2 regions of the Aliivibrio sp. S2TY2 genome follow, and region 1 is predicted to be linked to the other one. Evidence: riboswitches for the same ligand, from Rfam matches in the RefSeq annotation. Region 1 holds a riboswitch; the other holds the start of a gene.
What was found. A riboswitch is a leader RNA that binds a small molecule or an ion and turns the genes downstream of it on or off. The one in region 1 is predicted to bind cobalamin.
Positions count from the first base shown of each region.

Region 2: linked by a shared signal. The riboswitch ahead of PVK63_RS10145 (ABC transporter substrate-binding protein) and the one ahead of PVK63_RS17735 (TonB-dependent receptor domain-containing protein) in region 1 are both predicted to bind cobalamin.

Region 1 covers NZ_JARACS010000015.1:93,792-97,217, forward strand. Annotated here, with positions in the region: gene fabR (HTH-type transcriptional repressor FabR) at 1-48, shown strand, start outside; gene PVK63_RS17725 (YijD family membrane protein) at 101-475, shown strand; gene trmA (tRNA (uridine(54)-C5)-methyltransferase TrmA) at 532-1,638, opposite strand; cobalamin riboswitch at 1,787-2,010, shown strand; gene PVK63_RS17735 (TonB-dependent receptor domain-containing protein) at 2,057-3,426, shown strand, end outside.
Region 2 covers NZ_JARACS010000005.1:115,087-118,512, forward strand. Annotated here, with positions in the region: gene PVK63_RS10135 (sensor domain-containing diguanylate cyclase) at 1-941, opposite strand, end outside; gene PVK63_RS10140 (cobalamin adenosyltransferase) at 1,252-1,788, opposite strand; cobalamin riboswitch at 1,870-2,005, shown strand; gene PVK63_RS10145 (ABC transporter substrate-binding protein) at 2,046-2,963, shown strand; gene PVK63_RS10150 (FecCD family ABC transporter permease) at 2,963-3,426, shown strand, end outside.

The DNA.
Region 1 (3,426 bases):
ATGCTTTCTAAAGGCGCCTATTGGTATCGTAAAGAAAATGATCAATAGAATACAGTTACATTGATCGCAGTGAATCAATGTTTATAAGAGGTAATAAAGCATGACAAATGAAAATAGTAGAAATGAACGAAAAACATTAGTGCTATCAGTGATAACTGGTCTTTCTCTGAATGCTGTTTGGGTTGGATTTACAGTAACAGAAGTGGCTTTTTCAATTTTTCCAATCATAGCATTGGTTTTAGCTGCTCAAGGCTTGTACCAAGAATACTTACGTCAACCTGAAAGTGAAGATACTTCGTTGATTGCTGTCGCTTGTTTCTTTGTCGGTTTATTTGGTCATTCTGCTTTTGTGAAGGCGCAATACCCAGAAATGGGAGGTAACTTCTTCTCTATTCTTGTTGCATTAAGCTTATTACTTTGGATTGCGGTAAAAATGGGCTTTTTAAAAAAGAAAGATGATCCCGTAGATGCTTAATTAGTTAATAAAAGAAAAGGCTCAGAATGTAGTGTTCTGAGCCTTTTTTCTATTTATTATTTTCGTTCTAAGAAAACACCCGCTTCCATATGATGTGTATATGGGAATTGGTCAAATAGAGCAAAGCGAGTTATGTTATGTGTTTTGCCTAAAATTTCTAAGTTTTCTTTTAGTGTCTCAGGGTTGCAAGAGATATACATAATACGTTCATAACCCTGAACCATTTTACAAGTGCCTTCATCCATACCTGAGCGTGGTGGATCGACAAAAATGGTATTGCAGTTATAGCTTTTTAAATCTACGTTTTGATCTTTTAAGCGTCTAAATTCACGTTTACCTTCCATCGCATCGGTAAAGTCTTCTGCTGACATACGGATGATTTGAACATTATCAATATTGTTTGCTGCAATATTGTATTGTGCTGACTCTACTGAAGGTTTTGCTAATTCAGTCGCTAAAACGCGATCAAAGTTTTTAGCTAAAGCTAATGAGAAGTTACCATTACCGCAGTAAAGTTCTAATAAATCACCTTGGCTGTTTTGAGTACAGTCTACCGCCCACTCTAGCATTTTTTGTGCAACAATACCGTTTGGTTGGGTGAAGCTATTTTCAACCTGCTTGTAAGTTAAAATATCGTCGTTAACTTTTAGTTTTTCAATAACAAACTCTTGGTCCAGTACAATCTTCATTTTACGAGCACGACCAATAAGATTCAGATTAAAACCTTCATTATTTAAGCGTTGTTTTAGTGCTTTTGCTTCTTCTTTCCAAGCATCATCTAATTGGCGGTGATAAAGCATTGAAACTAAGATTTCACCGCTTAGAGTGGATAAAAAGTCTACTTGAAACATCTTATGACGCAAAATTTTGCTTTCTTTTACCGCTTCAGTCAGTAATGGCATTAAATCATTAATGATACGACTGGCTGGCAAAAAGTAATCGACACGGTATTTTTCTTTGGTTTCTTGGTTGAACATAACGTAATACATTTCGTCATCTTCATGCCAAACTCGAAACTCTGCTCGCATACGGTAGTTTTCAGCAGGAGAAGAAAAGACTTCCAATTCAGGAACGTCAAATTCAGAAAACATTGCAGACAGTGCTTCTGCTTTTTCATCTAATTGTACTTGATAATTTTCTGGGTTCATGACGGGTTGGGTCATTGTCTTGCCTCACGCTGCTCAAAATAAGAGCGCCGATTTTATGCGATAGAGATCTGTTGTCCAGTATTTGTGTGTGATTGATCGAAACTAATTGAGTAAAAGAGGGAATACTCATTAGCTAAGCCTAGACAAGTATAGCGTACGTCATTACTATTTCGGCCATGTTGGTGCGCTATTTTTATATTCGATAATAGCCTGAAAAGGGAATCTGGTGAGAATCCAGAACTGACGCGCAGCGGTAAGAGAGAACGAAGGTACACATATTAATCCACACTGTTATTTTTCTTTATCTGTAGGGAAGGGGAATGGGAAGTGAGTACTGTAGGTTAACTGCTCTCAAGTCCGAAGACCTGCCAGCAATATGCGATACATAAGGTATTGCTATATGGACTTAACGCGATTTTAGGAAACAACGGAAATGAAAAAAACTGCCCTTGCGACTGCAATAGTGTCGCTGCTTTCTCACGCCTATACTTCCCCTGTATTTGCTCAAAACACCACAACTGAAACTGATGAGACTATGGTTGTTACTGCCAATCGATTTGAGCAGTCAGCTAAAGATGTTATTGCGCCAATGAGTGTAGTCACAAAAGAAGAAATTGTTCAGATTCAAGCAAAAACGATGACGGACATTTTAAGATTGCAACCTGGGGTTGAAGTCGCAAGCAATGGTGGTATTGGTCAAAACGCCTCTATTTTTATGCGAGGTACTAACTCTGATCATGTATTGATTTTAATTGATGGCTTTAGAATGAACAGTTCTATTAAAAGCGGAATGAACATTAATAAAATCCCTGTAAATCAAGTCGAAAGAATTGAAATCATTCGCGGTTCTGGAGCGGTAATGTATGGCTCTGATGCAGTTGGAGGGGTGATTAATATCATCACCCGAACTTCTCCTGACAATCAGTCGAAATCAGCAACCATTGGTGCAGGTAGCGATAAATATAAAGAAGGAAACTTTGCTGCTAACACTCAAGTAGGCGAAAATGGACATTTAAAAATGGCTGCCGGATTCACTCAGACTGAAGGGTATAACGTAAACCCTCAACCGGGAAAAAATGATGGCGATAAACATGGTTTTGAAAACAGCCAGTTTATGCTGAACTATGAGCATCAGCTTTCCTCTTATGTTAGTCTTTTCACTGGTGTTAGATGGTTTAATAGCACATCAGAATATAACCATTATACAAATACAAAATCTCGCTCAGAATCAGAATCTACAGTTTACTCTTCAAAATTATCTTTTCATAAAGATGCGGTTTCATCAAATTTAAGTATCAGTTATCAAGATGATCAAACATTAGAATATCATGAGAATGGTGAGCTCGATTCGGAGCAAAAAATTGATCAGTTAAATATGCAATGGGCTAACCAAATCAAACTAACGGATGACTGGTTAGTTAATGCAGGTGTTGATTGGACTGATGCGAAAGTGAAAGCTGACATTACTGATTGGTCAAATAAGGTGATTATTAATGAAGGTGAAAGTCGAACGTCAACTGGCGTATATTTTGGAACTCAATATCAACTAGAGCAATTAAAGTTAGAAGCCAATACTCGATTTGATAAGCACGATAAGTATGATGAATATACAACGTGGGGAGTTGGTGCGAGCTATCAAATTAATGATATTTACAAAGTAAGCACAGCTTATAATACTGCCTTTAAAGCGCCATCATTTTATGATTTATCGACAGCTCCTGATTTAGAACCAGAAAAATCAAAAAACATTGATGTGAGTTTAGCTGCAGCATATAGTTTAGTTGATGTTAATTTATCCTTGTA
Region 2 (3,426 bases), on a different contig from region 1:
GTAATTAAACGCCAACACGAATCTTCTTTGTTAATGATGGAAACGTCTTTGCTTGTTTCTACATTTTTAGGATATGAAAATACAGAGTCAAAAGTCAGTATGCCAGATCCTATTAGGAATTGCCCTTTTGAACGGTTTTTAAAGCACTCATATGTTTTTGGATAAATAGCAGAATATTTTTTATCTGCATTTTCGCCAAACATAAATGCAAATTCTAATTCAGGTCTTTTATCATAAATCAGAAAATAATCATCGCTATTAATAAGCATATGGTGATTTTTTTGTTCTAATGAGAAAAGCTTTAAACCATCAAGTAGATGCTCTGCTAAATAATTGAGTATTACCACACCACGTTTTTTCCCATATTCATCAAATACAGGTGTTGCAAGGCGGATCATTGGTTTATAAGGTAGCTCAATTTCTCCGTGCTCAATGTTTAAATCAAGAATAGAGATATAAATTTCACCGTCATGTAATTTTAAGCTGTCTTTAAAATAGTATCGATTACATTTATTTTGCAGTTTGTCTTTAGGTACGATGGATGGTATGCCATTATTGTAATTGATACGTATGATTTCGTTACCCTCAAGGTCAAGGTAACGTAGCTGGTCATAAAGTCCTTTTCTAAGGCTTAAAGCAAGTGTATTTAACTCGGCAAGTTTAATGAGTTTTTTATCATGTTTATCATAAGCCTTATTGATTTCAATGAAGTCAGAAAGCAGCAGGAGATCTTTCCCTATGCTGTTAAGGGTCATTGCAATGTATTTTTTTTGAGCGGAAATTAGCGCACTTTGTTCTGTTTTTATTTGATTGATCTTTATTTCACTTTCTGAATACTTATAGAAATAAAAAATAGAAAATAAGAAAGAAAATAAACACAAAAATAAAACAATAAAGCGAGGCAAAAAAAATAGATTATTGGACTTATTAAATGTAATCACTTTATTCACTTAACTTAAAATTAATATGGGCACCATTTATGTAACAAACTCTTTTGTGAGAGTATTATTTATTGGTGTTATAAGTGGGGAACTTTATAGCATATGAATATTTCTATCAACGCTAAAAAAATAATAAATCTGAAGAAAAATTGACCTATATCGCTGTGGTGTTGGAAATTAAGATGTTATGTAACTAAGAGTGGCTACTTGTTGTTTTCCTGCTGACTTTTATCTCCATTGAATAACTAACAAGAAATTAATTCACTACCATTTGGCAACTTAAATTGCTTGTCGATAAACTCAAATCTACTTACTTTGGAGAGGGGTAATTAATACTGATGTATTCAGGTTCTTCAATCCCTGCTTCTTGATTTAACACACGGGTTAATACAAAGTAATAATTTGCTAATACATTGGCAAATCTAGGTAGTGTTTCTGGAATGTTCTTTGTGGTTAATTTATCCACTTGAACTAAAGCGCGCACTACTTTTTTACTTAAACTACGGCATTGATGAAGTTGAATAACAGGGCCAGTGCCACGAGGAAGAACAAAGCGCTTCGCATCGTCGTGAACTTGAGACTTAAAATGTAACATTTCAGATAGCAGGTTTTGAATATCGTCTTCAAAAATTCCGCATTTACCACGAATTGATCCATTTAAATTGAATATTTTTGGTTGTAAGCGCTCTAGGGACTCTCGAACTTCTTGATTTGATATTTGAGAAAGAGCGAGGCCAGTATAGGTACATAACTCGTCAGTTAAAATCTCAAAATCACACAGCGGACTGTCTTCAAAAATGAATGGGTAAGAGAGTTCACCGACATTACCAGATGCTTTAAGTGTCATAGTTACATTACTTATTAGTGGGTTATGAAGAAATATACTTTACCATGAGCTAAGAAAACATAGCGAGATAATCTGAGTTTAATAGATAGAATATATTATCGTAGCGACGTACAATGTCGACCACTTCGGAATACGGTGAGAATCCGTAACGGACGCGCCACTGTGAAAGTCTCAATGGGATTTGAGTCAGATACGAAGTGATTAATTTTATGCTCTATTGTTCAGAGCTATAATGTACGCGATTTACAGGAGTTGCCATGCGTTGGCTTGCGTTAAAATCATTTATTATTGCCTCTTCTTGTTTGTTTTCTTTTTCCTCAATGGCTGAGACTATTTATCCGTTAAGTGTGATTGATGGCTTAGGGAATTCTGTCGTTATTGAACAAGAGCCTAAAAAAATATCCTCAAAAACATTATTTACAGATGCAGTGTTACTCGAGTTAGTGGATGACAGTTCACTCTCAAGTTTGACTGATCTTGCTAATAATCCTAACTATTCTGCGGTAAAAGATATTCTTCCTAAATCAGTTCCTTTATTAGCGCTGAATGTAGAAATGATCATCGCGAATCGTCCTGACATTGTGTTTGCGGCCAATTGGAGTGACGCATCAAAATTAGCCATTATTGAAAATGCGGGCATTCCTGTTTATCGAATTCAAACACCTAAAACAATTGCAGAGATTAAAGCTGAGATCTTACGTGTTGGTGAGATAGTTAACAAAAGCGAAGCGGCTAAAGAAGTCGTTGCTAAAATGAAAGCGCGATTAACTCAAAATGTGATTAAGCCAAAACAAAGATTAATAGCGTTAGATTACAACCCTTGGGGAACCTCTAGTGGGCAAGACTCAACATGGGATGAAGTATTAGAACAAGCGAATTTGGATAATGCGATTGAAGGGTTAGTCAGTGATAAGTACGGCCAAGTACCTGTATCAAAAGAAATGGTCATTGTGCTTAATCCTGATGTCTTGTTTATTCCTGCATGGGTTTATGGTGATGAGAATGGCGCAGAGCAGTTCAAACAAGAAGTGATGTCTGATCCTTCTTTGCAATCAGTCAATGCCATTAAAGAAGGGCGTGTGTATCAAATGCCTCATGTATTAAGAAGTGTTTATAGTCAGTACATTATTGATGCTGTTCTTTTTGTTAATCATTCTGCGTATAAGAAACCTTAATGCCTTTTTATCGTTTAACTTCAGTTCAAATTATTATCTCAGTCAGTCTGTTTATTGGTCTGTTTTTGTCGTATCTCAGCCTTGGTGCGGTGCATATTCCAATTATCGATATTTTGTTGATGTTTAAGAGTTACTTGATGAATGGCAGCGAACTCGCCACAAAAGAATACCCATTAGCCTCTGCAATTGTCATGCACATTCGATTACCAAGAGCGTGCGCTGCTATTCTGGCTGGTGGTGCATTGGCGTTGGCGGGAGCTTGTACTCAGGGCTTATTTAAAAATCCATTAGCCAGTCCAGATGTGCTAGGTGTGAGCTCTGGCAGTAGTTTTGGGGCAGTCATCGCAATTGTATCTGGCTTCTCGTTTATGAACCCAATGTGGTTACCTATATTTACTACAGTAGGTGCACTAGCTGCATCGGCTTTTATTTATATATTGGCTTCACGTCACTCTTCTTCACA